3 regions of the Vogesella amnigena genome follow, and region 3 is predicted to be linked to each of the others. Evidence: riboswitches for the same ligand, from Rfam matches in the RefSeq annotation. Region 3 holds a riboswitch; each other region holds the start of a gene.

Region 1 (6,414 bases), on a different contig from region 3:
GGTCATGCCGCAACAAAATTTGCGGCCAACGTTGTGAAGCGCCCAAACTGCCCCACGGGGAGCGCCGGCCAAAATGGTGTTCGCCAGGTTTTAAGACGGCAGCTGAGCCGTTTGACGTTAGCAAACGGCGAATTGCCGGCGCCTGGCGAATGCCTTTTTGGCCGGGGTTTCGCGGACCATAAGGGGCGAGCGGGGTCGCGAGGGGGCGGCGGCACGCCCCCTGGCCCGTCCGCCGGGCGGAACCGGCGACTTCAAACATCATCCGCGCAGCGGATACAAAACCTGACGCGGTAAACGTTGGGCTTCGCTGCGCAGGGCCGCAACCTACGTGGTGAATAGATGCCGTCTTGGAGGTCAAGCCGCTAAGTCGGTATTTACGGTTGCCCATGAAAAACGCCCGCATTTGCGGGCGTTGTCTTGTCTGCGGCCAGGGTTGGCCGCAGATGGGCATCAGCACTCCACGATGTTCACCGGCACCTCGATCACATTGATCGCCAGGCCGCCACGCGCGGTTTCCTTGTACTTGTTGCTCATGTCACGGCCAGTGTCGCGCATGGTCTTGATCACCCGGTCCAGCGACACAAAGTGCTGACCGTCGCCACGCAGTGCCATACGCGCGGCGTTGATGGCCTTGATCGCCGCCATGGCATTGCGCTCGATGCACGGCACCTGCACCAGGCCGCCCACCGGGTCGCAGGTCAGGCCCAGGTTGTGCTCCATGCCGATCTCGGCGGCGTTTTCCGCCTGTTCCGGCGTGCCGCCCAGCACTTCCGCCAGTGCGCCGGCGGCCATGGAACAGGCAGAGCCAACTTCGCCCTGGCAGCCGACTTCTGCACCGGAGATGGAGGCATTGAGTTTGAACAGGATGCCGATGGCGCCGGCGGTGAGCAGGAAGCGCACCACACCATCGTCGTTGGCGCCCGGTACAAAGCGCGCGTAGTAATGCAGCACTGCGGGGATGATGCCGGCGGCACCGTTGGTGGGGGCGGTTACCACGCGGCCACCGCCGGCGTTTTCCTCGTTCACCGCCAGTGCGTACAGGTTTACCCAGTCCATCACCGTCAGCGGGTCGCGCAGTGCGGCTTCCGGCGCATTGGTGAGCTTGCGGTACAGGTCGGCGGCGCGGCGTTTTACCTTCATGCCGCCGGGCAGGATGCCTTCGTGGCTGCAGCCGCGCTGCACGCAGCCCTGCATCACTTGCCAGATCTGCAGCAGACCGGCGCGCACCTCTCCCTCGCTGCGCCAGGCCAGCTCGTTCTCCAGCATGATCTGGCTGATGCTCTTGCCGTGGCGCTGACACAGCGCCAGCAGCTCGGCACCGGTCTTGAACGGGTGCTTCAGTTCGGTCACGCCCGGCGGCACAAAGCCGGCATCGATCGCTGCCTCGTCCACCACGAAGCCGCCGCCTACCGAGTAGTAGGCACGCTTGGACAGGCTGTTGCCGGCAGCGTCGAAGGCTTCGAAGATCATGCCGTTGGGGTGGTAGGGCAGGGCCTTGCGCTTGTACAGCAGCAGGTCTTCCGCTTCGTTGAAGGCGATGAGCTGCTGGCCGAGCAGGTTGATGGCCTTGTCGGTACGGATGGTGGCCAGTATCTGCGGCACGGCGTCGGTATCGACCAAGTCGGGTTGTTCGCCAGCCAGACCCAGCAGCACCGCGGTATCGGTGCCGTGCCCCTTGCCGGTGGCGCCCAGCGAACCGAACATTTCCGATTTCACGCGCGTGGTGGCGGCCAGCAAGCCGTCTTTTTCCAGGCGGGCAACAAACTGCCGCGCGGCGCGCATCGGGCCGACGGTGTGGGAGCTGGAGGGGCCGATGCCGATCTTGAACAGGTCGAAAACACTGATAGCCATGCTGCTTCTCTTGTCTGGTTGCGGCGCCGCCGTGGGTTGGCGGCGCCCGGTTTACAGGCGGTAAGCCCGTGTTATTGGACAATACGTTGCGGCCAGGGTTGGCCGCAACGTTCACTACTATTTAACGATAGACCGGATAGGCGGCGCACAGCTCCGCTACCTGGCGTTTTACACGCGCGCTCACTTCCGGATTCTCGATGTCGTCGAGGATGTCGCACACCCAGTGCGCCACCTGGCGCGCCTCGGTTTCCTTGAAGCCACGGCTGGTGATGGCCGGGGTGCCGATGCGGATGCCGCTGGTCACGAACGGGCTTTGCGGGTCGTTCGGCACCGCGTTCTTGTTCACGGTGATGTGAGCGGCGCCCAGCGCGGCGTCGGCAGCCTTGCCGGTAAGGCCCTTGTCGATCAGGCTCAGCAGGAACAGGTGGTCGTCGGTTTTGCCGGACACAATGCTGTAACCGCGCTCCTGGAACACCGCCACCATGGCGCGGGCGTTGGCCAGTACCTGCTTCTGGTAGTCGACGAATTCCGGCTGCAGCGCCTCCTGGAACGCTACGGCCTTGGCGGCGATCACGTGCATCAGCGGGCCGCCCTGAATGCCGGGGAATACCACCGAATTCAGCTTCTTCTCCAGCTCCAGGTTGGCCGCAGCCAGGATCAGGCCGCCACGCGGGCCGCGCAGGGTCTTGTGGGTGGTGGTGGTCACCACGTGGGCGTGCGGAATCGGGTTAGGGTACAGCCCGGCAGCCACCAGACCGGCCACGTGCGCCATGTCCACGAACAGGTAGGCGCCGATGCTGTCGGCGATCTCGCGCATGCGCTTCCAGTCCACGATCAGCGAGTAGGCGGAGAAGCCGGCCACGATCATCTTCGGCTGATATTCATTGGCCATGCGCTGCACTTCGTCGTAATCGATCTCGCCGGTTTCCGGATTCAGACCGTACTGCACTGCGTGATAGATCTTGCCGGAGAAGTTGACTTTGGCGCCGTGGGTGAGGTGACCGCCGTGGGCCAGGCTCATGCCAAGCACGGTGTCGTGCGGCTCCAGCAGCGCCATGTACACGGCGGCATTGGCCTGGCTGCCGGAGTGCGGCTGCACGTTGGCGTAGTCGGCGCCGAACAGCTGTTTGGCACGGTCGATGGCCAGCTGCTCCACCACGTCCACGTGCTCGCAGCCGCCGTAGTAGCGCTTGCCGGGGTAGCCCTCGGCGTATTTATTGGTGAGCTGGCTGCCCTGCGCCTGCATCACGCGCGGGCTGGTGTAGTTTTCGGAGGCAATCAGCTCGATGTGGTCCTGCTGGCGTTGGTCTTCGGCCTGCATGGCGGCCCACAGGGCGTCGTCGAAGCCGGCAATCTGCATGTCCTGGGTAAACATTGGGTATCTCCTTGGTCACCGGCGCTGGCGGCAAAAGGTTGGCCGCACCGCGCCTTGCAAAACGGGCGGTGACGGGCAGACGGTCTGCTGGGTGTGGCAGACAGATGGATGGGCGTCCGCCCGGTATCACCGGACGATGCCCCCTCTGTCCCTTTGCCTGAGAGATTGCGGCGCAGTGTGTACTGGCCATGCTGCCTTCGGCGAGGCCGCGCGGCTGCGGGCCTACTCTCCAGAGTGCCTGACCAGAGCAGTTCTTTTGCCTGAGAGTTTCTGGGGCGATTCCCCTTCGGCGCTGCCGCCAGGCGCAAGGCCCGGGCAGTCTCTCCTGCACTGGTGGCGGCCAACCTGTGAAATTGGCCGCGTGGCTTGGCGCAATCTAGAGAAGCCGGCGCGGGCTGTCAACGCATGTCGGACAGTATTCGATGTGCAGTTGCAGCAATTGCTGATCGGCTTGCCGCGGAATGCTTGCTGCCGAATCCACGGCCGTGCTCCTTGAGTGGTGCACAGCGAGCGGGCTAGCAAGGCTGGCATCTTGCCGGGAACGGCCATCGGGAACTTTCTTCAGCTTCTAGTGGAAATTTTTCCGGCTTAAACCTAACATATCGAAAATGTAAAATTGTTTTAAATCAAATGTCGTTAGCTTGTGCACGGTGGCGCAAGCAAAAGTACACGAAATTGATTTCTGACTATAAAAGGAACGAGGCCAGCCCTCGTTTGTAGCAAAACCCAACTCCATAATTCAATAAACAGGGGAAGAACCAATCATGTCTTTGCGCGCAAAACTGATGGCGTTTGTGCTGCTGGTCATCGCAGCCCTGGCCGTCGTCTTCTGTAGCGTGGCCTACTGGAAGATGAGCTCCACGCTGGAGAGCCAGATCGAAGGCCAGATCAAGATGGCGGCCGACAACAAGGTGAGCTTTGTCTCCGAGTGGGTGCAGGTGCGCCAGACCATCGTGGCATCGGTACTGCCGCGCTTTGGTACCGGTGAACTCAAGCCCATTCTCGACCAGGCACAGCAGGCCGGTAAGTTCGATGACATGTATGTTGGCCAGCCGGACAAGACCATGACCCAGTTCACCGGCGGTTCGCCGGTGCCGCCGGGCTACGACCCGACTGGCCGTCCGTGGTTCCTGGCGGCCAAGGATGCCAACGGCCCAATCGCTTCGCCGCCGTATATCGATGCCGCTACCAAGCGCCCGATCATCACTTTTGCCCAGGCGCGCAAGGATGGCGGTCAGCTGGTGGCCGTGGCCGGTGGTGACGTGACCCTGGCACGGGTGGTGGAGGAAGTGACTGCCGCCAAGCTGCCGGGCGATGGCTACGCCTTCCTGATTACTGCCGCTGGCGACGTGATTGCCCATCCGCAGAAGGATTCCGGTCTGAAGAAGATCAGCGACGTGATTCCGGGCTTTGACCTGAACGCGCTGAACAAGGATGGCCAGATCCAGTTTGCCGAGCTGGATGGCAGCAAGCAGATGGTGGCGCTGTTCCCGGTACCGAATACGACCTGGCTGCTGGGTGTGGCCGTGCCGCATGCGGCTGCCATGGCGCCGGTACGCCAGCTGCTGATGGTGATGGTAGGTCTGGCCGTGGCCGGCATGATCCTGGCTGGTATCTTCGCGTATGTCGGTGTGGCGCGCATGTTGTCCGGCCTGGGCACCCTGCACAAGGCAATGAAGGAAGTGGCCAGCGGCCATGGCGACCTTACCAAGACCCTGCCGGTGGGCAATCTGGATGAAGTGGGCAAGATTGCCGATGACTTCAACCAGTTTGTTGCCAAGCTGCGCGAGATGTTCATCACCGTGCGCGAGGAGTCCGACGCACTGGCGCGCGACGCCAGCGAGCTGAGCCGCGTGGCGGAAAAGATCGGCCAGGATTCCCGCGTGCAGTCCACCGAGCTGTCCGCTACCGCGGCCACCATCGAGGAAATCACCGTCAGCATCAACCACATTGCCGACCACGTGGGCGAAACCGAAGGCCTGGTGGCGCAGTCGCGCACCAACTCGGTGGAATCGCATCGCGCCATGGCCGAGGTGGAGCGCGAAGTACAGTCGATTCAGGATGCGGTGGCATCGCTGCATAACGTGATGGGCAGCCTGTCCGGCCAGTCCGAGCAGATCAAGGGCATCGTGGGCGTGATTCGCGACATCGCCGACCAGACCAACCTGCTGGCGCTGAATGCCGCCATCGAGGCCGCGCGTGCCGGCGAATCCGGTCGCGGTTTCGCCGTGGTGGCCGACGAAGTGCGCAAGCTGGCCGAGCGTACCGCTACCGCCACCGTGCAGATTGCCGAGATGATCGATACCGTGATCCGCCGTACCGGCGAGGCCATCGAACACGCCGACACCACCAACGAGAAGGTGGCATCTGGTGTAGCATTGTCGCGCCAGGCCGCCGACAAGGTGGAAGTGATCAAGACCAATGCCGAAGAGATTTCCTCGCGCATGGGGGAAATCACCTCCTCCACGGCAGAGCAGGGCGTGGCTACCAACGAGATGGCGCGCAGTGCCGAACGTGTGAACGTGATGGCGCAGCAGACCGATATCAGCCTGCAGGAAGCACTGGCCACCATCAACATGCTGGCACAGCGTGGCGATGAGCTGAAATCGCTGGTTGCACGCTTCAAGCTCTGATTCCCGCGTCACGCATTCCCGCCCCGGCCCAGGCCGGGGTTTTTCATTGCAAGGAGCAGCAAGTGCAGGATCCCTTTGCCGTATTCGATAACACCACCCCCATCGTACTGGACGGTGCCATGGCCTCCGAGCTGGAGCGCCGTGGTTGCGACCTGAACGACGCGCTGTGGTCGGCGCGAGTGCTGATCGAGCAGCCGCAGCTGATCCGCGATGTGCACTACGACTACTTCGTGGCCGGCGCCGACGTGGCCACTACTGCCAGCTACCAGGCCAGCTTTACCGGTTTTGCCCGGCGCGGCATCGACGAAGTGGAGGCCACGCGGCTGATGCAGCTGTCGGTGCAGCTGGCCTGCGAGGCGCGCGATGCCTTCTGGGCCGACGCGCACAACCGGGTTGGCCGCATGCGGCCGCTGGTGGCCGCCTCGGTAGGCCCCTACGGCGCCATGCTGGCCGATGGCTCGGAATACCGTGGTCACTATGGCCTTAGCGAACAGCAGCTGATGGATTTCCACCGCCCGCGCATTGCCGCCTTGCTGGCGGCCGGGCCGGATCTGC
Region 2 (6,414 bases), on a different contig from region 3:
ATCTGCTGTACGCCGATGACAACAACCACAAGAACCGTCTGCTGGACGCCATCCTGAAGGAGTCCAACTTCGACCAGGCCGTGGTGTTCACCGCTACCAAGATCGGTTCCGAAGAAATCGCCGACAAGCTGTGCGACATGGGCTACTCCGCAGCCTGCCTGCATGGTGACATGCCGCAAAGCTGGCGTAACCGCACCCTGAACGACCTGCGTCGTGGCCGCATCAAGATCCTGGTGGCTACCGACGTGGCCGCTCGCGGCATCGACGTACCGGGCATCGGCCTGGTAGTGAACTACGATCTGCCGAAGCAGGCGGAAGACTACGTGCACCGTATCGGCCGTACCGGTCGTGCCGGCCGCAGCGGCGTGGCGATCACCATCGCCGAATCGCGCGAATTCCACCGCGTACGTCGTATCGAGCAATACCTGAAGCGCCAGCTGGCTGAAGCCGTGATCCAGGGCATGGAGCCGACCCGTCGTCCGCCGAAAGGCCGTCGTCCGCAAGGCGCCGGTGCTCGTGACGGCCAGCGTCGTGGTGGCTACGGCGACCGCAAGCCGGGTTCCGGCTACGCAGGCAACCGTGGTGGCAGCAGCTACGGCGATCGCCGCGGCAGCAGCGGTCCGCGTCAGGGTGGCCATGGCGGCGAACGCCGTGCCCCGCGCGCAGAATAAGCGTTAGCGAGCCATTCAAAAAAACCGCCCTGCCAGTAAAGGCAGGGCGGTTTTTCTATGCAGCAGCCCCAGGCTTGCGCTCAGGGTTGGCCGCAAGCGGGCATCAGCATTCCACGATATTCACCGGCACCTCAATCACATTGATCGCCAGGCCGCCACGCGCGGTTTCCTTGTACTTGCTGTTCATGTCGCGGCCGGTGTCGCGCATGGTCTTGATGACCCGGTCCAGCGACACAAAGTGCTGGCCATCGCCGCGCAGTGCCATGCGCACCGCGTTGATGGCCTTTACCGCCGCCATGGCGTTGCGCTCGATGCACGGCACCTGCACCAGGCCGCCCACCGGGTCGCAGGTCAGGCCCAGGTTATGCTCCATGCCGATCTCGGCGGCGTTTTCCACCTGCTCCGGCGTCGCGCCCATTACCTCGGCAAGGCCGCCGGCTGCCATCGAGCAGGCCGAACCGACTTCGCCCTGGCAACCGACTTCGGCACCGGAGATGGAGGCATTGAGTTTGAACAGGATGCCGATCGCGCCAGCGGTGAGCAGGAAGCGCACCACGCCATCCTCGTTGGCACCCGGCACAAAACGCGCGTAGTAGTGCAGCACGGCAGGGATGATGCCGGCAGCACCGTTGGTGGGCGCAGTGACAACTCGTCCGCCGCCGGCGTTTTCCTCGTTCACCGCCAGTGCGTACAGGTTTACCCAGTCCATTACCGTCAGCGGGTCGCGCAGGCTGGCTTCCGGGGCATTGGTGAGCTTGCGGTACAGGTCGGCAGCACGGCGTTTCACCTTCATGCCGCCAGGAAGAATGCCTTCCTGTGCGCAGCCGCGCTGTACGCAGTTCTGCATTACCTGCCAGATACGCAGCAGACCGGCACGCACTTCTTCCTCGCTACGCCAGGCCAGCTCGTTTTCCAGCATGATCTGGCTGATGCTCTTGCCTTCACGCTGACACAGCGCCAGCAGTTCGGCGCCGCTGCTGAACGGGTGGCGTAGCTCCTCGCTGCCCGGTGGGGTGAAGCCGGCATCGATTGCCGCCTCATCCACCACGAAGCCACCTCCCACCGAGTAGTAGGCGCGCTTGTCCAGCACTTCACCTTGATCGTTACGCGCCTCAAAGGTCATGCCGTTCGGGTGAAAGGGCAGTGTCTTGCGCTTGTGCAGCACCAGATGTTCACCCTCGGCAAAGGCGATTTCGTGGCTGCCAAGCAGCCGCAGCCGCTTGCTGTCACGAATCGCCGCCACCATGCCCGGCACCGCATCGGTATCCACTTCGTCCGGCAGCTCGCCCTGTAGCCCAAGCAGCACGGCAATGTCGGAGCCGTGGCCCTTGCCGGTGGCGCCCAGCGAGCCGAACAGCTCGCAGCGCACGCTGGCCACTGCCGGCAGCAGACCGTCTTTTTCCAGACGGGCGACAAACTGCCGCGCGGCACGCATCGGGCCGACGGTATGCGAGCTGGACGGGCCGATGCCGATCTTGAACAGATCAAACACGCTGAGGGCCATGATCAGCTCCCGCTGGTTTCACGGTATACCGGGAAGGCGGCACACAGCTCTGCAGCCTGGCGTTTTACACGCGCGCTCACTTCCGGGTTCTCGATGTCGTCGAGAATGTCACACACCCAGTGCGCCACCTGGCGCGCTTCGGTTTCCTTGAAGCCACGGCTGGTGATCGCCGGGGTGCCGATACGGATGCCGCTGGTCACGAACGGGCTTTGCGGATCGTTCGGCACCGCGTTCTTGTTCACGGTGATGTGGGCGGCGCCCAGCGCGGCGTCGGCCGCCTTGCCGGTAAGGCCCTTGTCGATCAGGCTCAGCAGGAACAGGTGGTCGTCGGTTTTGCCGGAGACGATGCTGTAGCCACGGTCCTGGAACACCTGCACCATGGCGCGGGCGTTGGCCAGCACCTGCTTCTGGTAATCAACGAATTCCGGCTGCAGCGCCTCCTGGAATGCCACCGCCTTGGCGGCAATCACGTGCATCAGCGGGCCGCCCTGGATGCCGGGGAATACCACCGAATTCAGCTTCTTCTCCAGCTCCGGGTTGGCCGCAGCGAGGATCAGGCCGCCACGCGGGCCGCGCAGGGTCTTGTGGGTGGTGGTGGTCACCACGTGGGCGTGCGGAATCGGGTTCGGGTACAGGCCGGCGGCTACCAGGCCAGCTACGTGGGCCATGTCCACGAACAGGTAGGCACCGATGCTGTCGGCGATTTCGCGCATGCGCTTCCAGTCCACGATCAGCGAGTAGGCGGAGAAGCCGGCCACGATCATCTTCGGCTGGTACTCATTGGCCATGCGCTGTACTTCGTCGTAATCGATCTCGCCGGTTTCCGGATTCAGGCCGTACTGCACCGCGTGGTAGATCTTGCCGGAGAAGTTGACCTTGGCGCCGTGGGTGAGGTGGCCGCCGTGGGCCAGGCTCATGCCGAGCACGGTGTCGTGCGGCTCCAGCAGCGCCATGTACACGGCGGCATTGGCCTGGCTGCCGGAGTGCGGCTGCACGTTGGCGTAGTCGGCGCCGAACAGCGCTTTGGCACGGTCGATGGCCAGTTGCTCCACCACGTCCACGTGTTCGCAGCCGCCGTAGTAGCGCTTGCCGGGGTAGCCCTCGGCGTACTTGTTGGTGAGCTGGCTGCCCTGGGCCTGCATCACGCGCGGACTGGTGTAGTTTTCGGAGGCAATCAGCTCGATGTGGTCCTGCTGGCGTTGGTCTTCGGCCTGCATGGCGGCCCACAGGGCGTCGTCGAAGCCGGCAATCTGCATATCACGGGTAAACATGGCGCTCTCCAGACAAAGGCTGCGGCCAACCTTGGCCGCAAGCCCGGTAAATGGGGGTGGGTGGTCGCTAGCGACCTTGCTTGCCCCCTCTGTCCGTGTGCCTGAGAGATTGGGTGCGCGTGTACGCACCGTGCTGCCTTCGGCGAGGCGCCATGCGGGCGCCTGCTCTCCAGAGAGCCTGGGCAGACAGTCCTTTTGCCTGAGAGTTTTCGGGGCGATTCCCCTTCGGCGCCGCCGCTGGTTTTGCAACCGGGCGATCTCTCCTGTCTGCCTGATGTGGCTGCGACCCAATCTAGAGAGCGGGTTGTCGGGCGTCAATGCCGCCGGTGGAGCGCCTGGCCATGGCGATGGCAGGGCGCCTGGCGGTGGGGATTGCGCCGGGAGGAAAATAGGTGGATTTGCGTCGCGGTCAAAATGAAAGCGGTCGCTTATGGCAATGCCGTCAGGGGCGGCCTTCGCATGTCGCTGTAAAAATAAATTGCTGATTTATATGGGAATTGATGTGTTTTTGCCACAGTCGGCCTGCGGTCAGCGCGTCTCGGCGTCGCGGTCCTGGTTCAGTGCATCTGTCAGCGGTTGGCAACCATGCGGAAAGTTTGTCTGCAATTCGCAGTCGCAGGTGAAGGGTTGCGGCCGCATGATGGCGTAGCCCTGGGCATAATCGATGCCCAGCAGGCCAACGGCCTGCATCAGCTGCGGCGTTTCGACGAACTCGGCGATGGTGCGCTTGCCCATCACGTGGCCGATGTGGTTGATGGCTGCCACCATGGCGTGATCGATGGGGTCGTCCAGCATGTCCTTGACGAAGCTGCCGTCGATCTTCAGGTAGTCCACCGGCAGGTGTTTCAGGTAGCTGAACGATGACATGCCGGAGCCGAAATCATCCAGCGAGAAACGGCAGCCCAGCTGCTGCAGCTCGGCAATAAAGCGCGTGGCATCGCTGAGATTGGCGATGGCGCTGGTTTCGGTGATCTCGAAACAGATGCTGTGCGGTGCAATGGCATGCTGGCGGAACTGCTCGCGCACGAAATCGAGAAAAGCATCGTCGCCGATGCTGTTGCCGGACAGGTTGATGGCGCAGGTGGCAATGGGGGCCCCCTTACGGCAATGCTGTCTGGCAGCCAGGGTGGCAAATGCCTGCTGCACCACCCAGCGGTCGATCAGCAGCATCAGGCCGTAACGCTCCGCCGCCGGGATGAAGCTGATCGGCGGTACCAGGCGGCCGAATTCATCGTGCAGCCGCAGCAGCAACTCGATATGGACGCCGCTGGACGCCTCTTCGTGCAGCGGCGCGATCTGCTGCATGTATAGACGGAAGCGGTTTTCCTCCAGTGCCAGGTGGATGCGCTGCACCCAGGCCATCTCGCCGTACTTCATCGATAGTTCCGAGTCGTCCGGATGGTAGACCTGCACCCGGTTGCGCCCCTTTTCCTTGGCCATGTAGCAGGCGACATCCGCAGCGCGCAGGGCTTCGGCCAGGGTGCTGAGTGGCCGGCTAAGATGCACCAGCCCGATGCTGATACTGGTATTGAACGGCCGGCCCTGCCAGACAAAGTGCAGATCCTGCACGGTTTGCCGCAACGCCTCGGCAATCTGGCCGGCATGAATGGCAGGGCAGTGCTCCAGCAGGATGCCGAATTCGTCGCCGCCCAGCCGGGCCAGGGTGTCCCCGTCACGCAACTGTTTTTGCAGCAGGGTGCAGATCTGGCGCAGCAGCTCGTCGCCGGCTGCGTGTCCACTGGTGTCATTCACCAGCTTGAACTGGTCCAGGTCGAGAAACATCAGCGCATGTTCTACCGGCTTGCTGCTGCTGGCCTGCCGCTCGATGGCGAGCTCCAGGCGCTGCTCGAATTCGCGGCGGTTTACCAGGCCGGTGAGCGCATCGTGACTGGCCTGCCAGGACAGGTTGGCAACGTACTGGCGCTCGCGGGTCATGTCGTGCAGCACCAGTACCGCACCACTGACACGGCCATGGCTGAAGATCGGCGCGGCAACCAGGGAAATGGCAATGGCACTGCCGTCCAGGCGCACCATCAGCTGGGCATGCTGGCTGCTGCCGCTGGTTTTTCCGCTCAGTATCTCTTCCAGCAGCTGGCCGTCTTGTTGCTGGTTCTGCTCGTCCAGCATGCGGATTATGGAGTTCAGCGGCAGTCCGCGTGCCTGTTCGTCCAGCCAGGTGGTGAGCTGCTCGGCTGCCGGGTTCATGTAGGAGATGAAGCCGGCTTCATCAATGGTGATGACGGCATCGCCAATCGAGGCCAGGGTAACCTGAGCGCGTTCCTTTTCTTCGTTCAGGGCTTGTTCGAATGCGGTGCGCTGTCGCAATAGCTTGCTGGTACGCCGGGTTGCCAGCATGACCAGCAGTGCACTGGCCAGTACGTTGACGGTGAGCAGCAGCTGCTGGATGAAGCGGGAGGCGGCCCCCAGCGAATCGGAGAAGGCCTTTTCCAGCGGGGTGAGCTGTTCGTTGATGTGGCGGATCTGCGCCGCCCAGCTGCGTATTTCCTCAGGGCTGGGGCGGTGGTGGCTGAAGGTGGCATGCATGCTGGCCGCAAGCTCGGTGAGCTGCAGCAGGTGATGGTCGCCGGCGGTCCAGTGCTGGATGGCGGTTTTCAGGTAGCTGACGTGGCGGAAATTGCGGTACAGCCAGATCATGCCGGGGACGTCGTCCGGGTGGTTGCCGCCCTGTATGAAACTGCTGCCGGCGCGCGCGAGATCAGGCTCGGCGGCATCCAGCGCCTGTCGGCCGTCACGGTCCGCCAGCGGAATGGCGATGGCTTGCTGGTAACGCTGAAACAGCAGCGGGTCGCCGCTGTCGGCATAAAGCTTCAGATAGTGAATGGCATCTTTCTGCCCCTTCGACCACAGGCTCTCGCCGCTGACATAGGCGCGCACATTCGACAGCATGTACAGGCTGATGCCGCTGACGGCAGCCTGCAGTATGGCCACCAGCACAAAAGGCCAGACG
Region 3 (6,414 bases):
TATTCGCCGTTGCCGGCTTCTTCCGGGTGGCCCTGCACCAGCTCGAAGCCGAAGTATTCGGCACGGGTACGCATCACATCCAGAGTCTGCGGCAGCACGCGGCTGTCCACGAAGAACTGGTTGGATTTGGACTTGGACACACGGCGCGCCATGGCCATGGCTTCGGCGGCGGCGGTGGCTTCGTCCAGCAGCGAGGCGTTGGCAACTTCCAGACCGGTCAGGTCGATGATCATCTGCTGGAAGTTCAGCAGCGCTTCCAGGCGGCCCTGGGCGATTTCAGCCTGGTACGGGGTGTAGGCGGTGTACCAGCCCGGGTTTTCCAGCACGTTGCGCAGGATCACGCCCGGGGTCAGCACCGGGTAGTAACCCAGGCCGATGAAGGAGTTGTTCACCACGTTCTTGCTGGCTACGGCCTTGAGGTCGGCCAGGGCGTCGGCTTCGCGCTGCGCCGGCGGGATGTCCAGCGCGCGGTTGAAGCGGATGTTGGCCGGCACGGTCTGCGCTACCAGGTCTTCCAGCGAGGCAGCACCTACGTAGGCCAGCATCTCGGCCTTCTCGGCCTCGCACGGGCCAATGTGGCGTTCGATGAATTCTTGATGATTGAAGAGTTGCGAGAGCGACATGTCTTCGGTTCCGTCATTAAAGAACCAGGATCTTGGCCACGAAAACCACGAAATCACACGAACCCACCCTGACAGGTCGCATCGTACGGATGTGACTGCTAATTTATCGTTCGTGTCTTTTCGTGGTTTTCGTGGCGGAATCCTGATTCAAAAAAACAAAAGCCCCGCCATCGAGAGACGGCAGGGCAATTCGATCAGGCGCCGATTTCGGCTGCGTAGGCAGCGGCGTCGAGCAGCTTGTCCAGATCGGCGGCGTTGGCCGGCTTGATCTTGAAGAACCAGCCTGCGCCGTACGGCTCGCTGTTGGCGAGGTCCGGAGTTGCTTCCAGTTCGGCGTTCACTTCCAGCACTTCGCCGGCGATCGGCGCGTAGATATCGGAAGCGGCTTTTACCGATTCCACCACGCCAGCCTGCTCGCCATCACCCAGTGCGCTGCCAACTGCCGGCAGTTCCACGAACACGATGTCGCCCAGCAGCTCTTGTGCATGCTCGGTGATGCCCACGGTAACGGTACCGTCAGCTTCCAGACGCAGCCATTCGTGGCTGGATACGTATTTCAGTTCGGCGGGGATGTTGCTCATGTGATTCTCCTGATGCAGATAGTTTGGATCTTGATTGGGTAGTACCGGGGTGACGCTCTCGCCACGTCGTTATACACCAGCTTATTCAAAAACTTTCTTGCCGTTGCGCACGAACGGCATTTTCACCACGCGCACTTCGGTCAGGGTGCCACGCAGGTCCACCAGAGCGGTGGCGCCGGTAGCAGCCGGAACACGGGCGATGGCGATGGAATGCTTCAGGGTCGGCGAGAAGGTGCCGCTGGTGATGATGCCTTCACCCGCGCCCTCTACCACCACTTTCAGGCCTTCGCGCAGCACGCCGCGGCCTTCCAGCACCAGGCCAACCTGTTTCATGGCCACGCCGGCGGCTTTCTGGGCTTCCAGTGCCTTGCGGCCGATGAAGTCACGCTCTTCCGGGTTCCAGGCAATGGTCCAGCCCATGCCGGCTTCCAGCGGCGACACAGTTTCGTCCATGTCGTGGCCGTACAGGTTCATGCCGGCTTCCAGACGCAGGGTGTCGCGCGCGCCCAGGCCGATCGGCGCTACGCCGGCTGCCTGCAGCTGATTGAAGAAATTGATGGCCTCGGCAGCCGGAATCATGATTTCCAGGCCGTCTTCACCGGTGTAACCGGTGCGGGCCACGAACCACTCGCCGAACGGCAGGCCCTGGAATACTTTCAGACCCTGGATGGCTTCAGCCCAGTCCGGCTTCACGGCACAGACCTTGGCAATGGCTTGCGGGCCTTGTACCGCCAGCATGGCCAGGTCGCGGCGCACTTGCAGTTTCACGTCGAAACCGGCGGATTGCTTTTCCATCCATGCCAGGTCTTTTTCGGTAGTGCCGGCGTTGATCACCATGCGGTAGCCATTGGCTGCCAGGTACACGATCAGGTCGTCCACCACGCCGCCCTGCTCGTTGAGCATGCCGGAGTACAGGGCCTTGCCTTCGAAGCCCAGCTTGGACACGTCGTTGGCGATCAGCTTTTGCAGCCAGGCCTTGGCGTCGCTACCGCTGATGTCGACCACGGTCATGTGGGACACGTCGAACATGCCGGCGTCGTTACGCACAACTTCATGTTCTTTCAGCTGCGAGCCGTAATGGATGGGCATTTCCCAGCCGGCAAAGTCAACCATCTTTGCACCGGCAGCAATATGCGCGTCAAACAGTGGGGTACGTTTCGGGGCCGTCATTGGGCAAGTCCTCGGAGTGAGTTTTTCCGCTAGCTCACACCCCTCTGTCCATGCACCTGAGATTTTCCGGCATTGCGCCGTTAGCCCCTTCGGTGGGCGCGTTATGCGCCGCTCTCCAGATTCAGCAGGCCTTGCGGCCCGATTCTTGCAGTCCTTTTGCCTGAGCGATTGCGGGTGCACTTGCGCCTTCGGCGGCAGCCCTGCGGCTGCACTCTCCTGCGGAATGCGGCGATTATCGTCGCCCAAAGCCCGCTTGGCAAGTCGGGTTTTGCCCAGTTTTCAGACACTTGCGACAAGTCGCTTGCCGCAGCACGTGATAAATCGCTTTAGCGCCAAGCGTTTAGGCAGTTATTCGATCACTACCGGGCCTACCGGCACTGTGGACAATGACCAACTGCCGCGCGCCCACTGCCACAGTTCCGCCAGGCTCTGCACCTCCGGCGGTGCGACATGGCCCAGCCGCCGCAGTGCCAGCCGCAGCTCCTGTGCGGCCAACGCTGGGGAAATGGCAGGCGCCAGCGTCTGCTTGGAAAGCTTCTCGCCGGCGGCATTCACCATCAGCGGCAGGTGGCAATGGCTGACCATCGCGCTGCCCAGACACTGCCGCAGCCACAGCTGGCGCGGGGTGGACACCAGCAGGTCGGCGCCACGCACGATATCGCTGATGCCCTGCTCGATATCATCCACCACCACCGCCAGCTGGTAGGCCCAGAAGCCATCGGCACGCAGCAGCACGAAATCGCCGATGTCGCGTTGCAGCTGTTGCGCGTAATAGCCCTGCAGCCGGTCGTCGAAGCCCAGTTCGGCATCCGGCACCCGCAGCCGCCAGGCACGCGGGCTGCGCCCTGCAGCCACGCCGTGACGGCAGGTACCGGGGTAGACCATGCCATCCACGCCACGCCGCCCCTGTTCGCTGATTTCCTTGCGGGTGCAGGCACAGCCGTAGGCGTCGCCCTGGCGGACAAGCTGATCCAGCGCCGCGCGGTACAGGTGATGACGCTGGCTCTGGTACACCACCTCGCCGTCCCATTCAAAGCCGAAGGCTTCCAGCGTGCGCAGGATGTTGGCCGCAGCCCCCGGCATTTCACGTGGCGGGTCCAGGTCTTCCATGCGCAGCAGCCATTGCCCGCCCCGGCTGCGAGCTTCCAGGTAGCTGCCGACTGCCGTGGTCAGCGAGCCGGCGTGCAACAGACCGGTGGGGCTGGGCGCGAAGCGGCCACGATAGGTGGAATCAGAAGCAGACATATGCGGGCTGGCAAACAATAATCAGCAGAGGCGGCCACCACGGGCTGCGCTGGAGGGCGAAAAATGACGCACGTTGTAACCGAAGCCTGCATCAAATGCAAATACACCGACTGTGTGGAAGTGTGCCCGGTGGACTGCTTCCACGAAGGCCCCAACTTTCTGGTGATCGACCCGGACGAGTGCATCGATTGCACGCTGTGCGTGCCGGAGTGCCCGATCAACGCCATCACCACCGAGGAGGAGCTGCCGCCGGCCCAGCACGCCATGCTGGCACTGAATGCCGAGCTGTCCAGGGTATGGCCGGTAATCGTGGAGCAGAAGGAGCCGCTGCCGGACCATGAACACTGGGCCACGGTGACAGACAAGCTGCCGCTGCTGGAGCGCTAGCAGTAGCAGGTTGGCCGCAGATGCGGCCAACCCTGGCGACTGACAAACTACCCGCTTATGCGTAACCGGCCCCGGCAAAGCCGGGCCGCTCTAGCCAAGTGCTTGAGTCGGCAGCCTTCCTGTTGATAAAACAACACTCTTTTGCAGTGCAAAGGAACGTTGTCAACACTCTCGACTGGCTCAGATGAACAGGTCCACGTCGCCGCCGGCCTTGCTCTCGCTGTCGCGGTCGATGCGGCGGCGGTAGCTTTCCTCTTCCTGCACCAGAGTGTGCTGCGGGCGGATCTTCTTGATCAGCACCTTGCCGCTGTCAGTGAAGAAATACACCTTGCGCGCGATATCCGCCCCCAGGTCTTCCGCCACGATGGGGATGTTTTCCTGGGCCAGGAAGGCGCGTACGAAACCGGCATTGCGCTGGCCGATATTAGCCTTGGTCATGCCATCCAGCACATTGCCGCCACCGAATACCTTGGCTTCCAGGCTGCGGCGGCTGGCACCGAGCTTGAGCATGTCGTTGATCAGCAGCTCCATGGCATGGGTGCCGAAGCGAGCCGGCATCAGGCGGTCGCTGCTGCTGCTGCCCTGATCCGGCAGCATGAAGTGATTCATGCCGGCAATACCGGTAGCCCGGTCGCGCAGGCAGGCGGAAACGCAGGAGCCCAGCACGGTCACCAGCAGCAGGCCGTCGTCGGTGGCCTGGTACTCGCCCGGCAACAGCTTGGCGGCATTGCGGTTGAAATGTTTGTCGAGATAGCGGTGCGCCGCGTGGCCGGTAAGCATCAGACCTCCCGCTTCTGTTGGCCGCACAGATAGGCCAGTACACGCTCGGCCATGTGCGGCAGCGGCACCACTTCGTGTACCGCGCCGATTTCATACGCGGCGCGCGGCATGCCGTACACCACGCAGGTCGCCTGGTTCTGCCCCAGGTTGTAGCTACCGGCCTCGCGCATGCGCAACATGCCGGCGGCACCATCCTTGCCCATGCCGGTAAGAATCACCCCTACCGCCCGTTTGCCCAGCAGGCTGGCTGCGGAATCGAACAGCACATCCACCGCCGGGCGGTGGCGATTCACCGGTTCGCCCTGATCCAGGTGGGTACACAGCTGCCCGCCGCTCCTGACGATGCTGAGGTGGGAATGCCCCGGCGCGATATAGATATGGCCACTGCTCAACGGCTGGCCATCGGTGGCTTCACTCACCGTCATGGCACAGCACTGGTCCAGCCGGTTGGCAAACGACAGCGTGAAATTTTCCGGCATATGCTGCACCACCAGCACCGGCGGCGTATTCACCGGCAAGCCGCTGAGAAATTCGCGCAGCGCCTCGGTACCACCAGTGGAGGCCCCCACCACGATTACCGCATCCTTGCGCAGGATGGGCGCATTGGCCAGCGCTGGCACCGGCTGCACCTGTGGCTGGATGAAACGGGTAGGCAACTGCACCCGCGCGGCGGCGGCGGTGCGTATCTTGTCGCAAATCAGCTCTGCATACTCCTGCATGCCGCGGCTGATATCCACCTGCGGCTTTTCAATACAATCCACCGCGCCCAGTTCCAGCGCCCGCAGGGCAATATCGGAACCGGCAGCGGTGAGCGAGGAAATCATCAGCACCGGGGTTGGCCGCAGGCTCATCAGCCGGCGCAAGAACTCCAGGCCATCCATGCGCGGCATTTCCACATCCAGTGTCACCACGTCCGGATTGGTCTCGCGGATACGCTCGCGCGCCGCCAGCGGATCCGGCGCCAGTGCCACGACTTCCATGTCCGGCGCGGCATTGATGATCTTGCTCAGCAACTCTCGAATCAGTGCCGAGTCGTCCACCACCACCACGCGAATCTTGCGCGCTTGTCCCATGCCGTCTTATCCCCGCGCCAGGCGGTAAGCAGTCTTGCCGCAGGGCTCAAAGGTAGTGCTGATGTGCTGGATATTCTCGGAATGCCCCAGCAGCAGCAAGCCATGCGGTTTCAGATGCCGGGCAAAGTGTTCGAGAATGCCGGCCTGTGTAGGTTTATCGAAATAGATCAGCACGTTGCGACAGAAAATCACATCGAACTGCTCCAGCTGCGGCCACTGGCTGTCCACCAGGTTGATGCGGCGAAAGTCGATCTGCCGGCTCCACGCCGCCTTCACCTTCACCTTGCCGGCATTGCTGCCGACCCCGCGCACGAAGAATTGGCGCAGTAGGGCGGGATCAAGCTTTTCCACCCGGTCGGCCGCATAGACGCCAGCGGCAGCCTTGCCCAGCACGTTCGTATCGATATCCGAGGCCACGATACGATAATCACGGCCCTCCAGGCTTTGCGCTAGCGTAAACAAGATGGAATAAGGCTCTTCGCCGGTGGAGGCAGCCGAGCTCCACACCTGGTAGGGGCCGCTATTGCCGGCATGCTGCTGTGCGTGCTGGCGCAG

What was found. Region 3 has a riboswitch for glycine ahead of gcvT (glycine cleavage system aminomethyltransferase GcvT). Riboswitches for the same ligand answer to the same signal wherever they lie in the genome.
Region 1: it holds a riboswitch for glycine, as region 3 does, so the genes downstream of both, glyA (serine hydroxymethyltransferase) here and gcvT (glycine cleavage system aminomethyltransferase GcvT) in region 3, are expected to answer to the same signal.
Region 2: it holds a riboswitch for glycine, as region 3 does, so the genes downstream of both, glyA (serine hydroxymethyltransferase) here and gcvT (glycine cleavage system aminomethyltransferase GcvT) in region 3, are expected to answer to the same signal.

The regions. Positions count from the first base shown of each region.
Region 1 covers NZ_JBHRYH010000015.1:6,641-13,054, forward strand. The annotation lists gene ACFOKJ_RS06935 (L-serine ammonia-lyase) at 451-1,851, opposite strand; gene glyA (serine hydroxymethyltransferase) at 1,973-3,226, opposite strand; glycine riboswitch at 3,368-3,463, opposite strand; glycine riboswitch at 3,465-3,564, opposite strand; gene ACFOKJ_RS06945 (methyl-accepting chemotaxis protein) at 3,991-5,859, shown strand; gene mmuM (homocysteine S-methyltransferase) at 5,922-6,414, shown strand, end outside.
Region 2 covers NZ_JBHRYH010000042.1:44,464-50,877, forward strand. The annotation lists gene ACFOKJ_RS13635 (DEAD/DEAH box helicase) at 1-671, shown strand, start outside; gene ACFOKJ_RS13640 (L-serine ammonia-lyase) at 775-2,175, opposite strand; gene glyA (serine hydroxymethyltransferase) at 2,178-3,446, opposite strand; glycine riboswitch at 3,624-3,722, opposite strand; gene ACFOKJ_RS13650 (EAL domain-containing protein) at 3,975-6,414, opposite strand, start outside.
Region 3 covers NZ_JBHRYH010000043.1:33,218-39,631, forward strand. The annotation lists gene gcvP (aminomethyl-transferring glycine dehydrogenase) at 1-623, opposite strand, end outside; gene gcvH (glycine cleavage system protein GcvH) at 818-1,204, opposite strand; gene gcvT (glycine cleavage system aminomethyltransferase GcvT) at 1,286-2,374, opposite strand; glycine riboswitch at 2,409-2,503, opposite strand; glycine riboswitch at 2,513-2,603, opposite strand; gene gluQRS (tRNA glutamyl-Q(34) synthetase GluQRS) at 2,723-3,619, opposite strand; gene fdxA (ferredoxin FdxA) at 3,683-4,006, shown strand; gene cheD (chemoreceptor glutamine deamidase CheD) at 4,187-4,786, opposite strand; gene ACFOKJ_RS13855 (protein-glutamate methylesterase/protein-glutamine glutaminase) at 4,786-5,859, opposite strand; gene ACFOKJ_RS13860 (CheR family methyltransferase) at 5,866-6,414, opposite strand, start outside.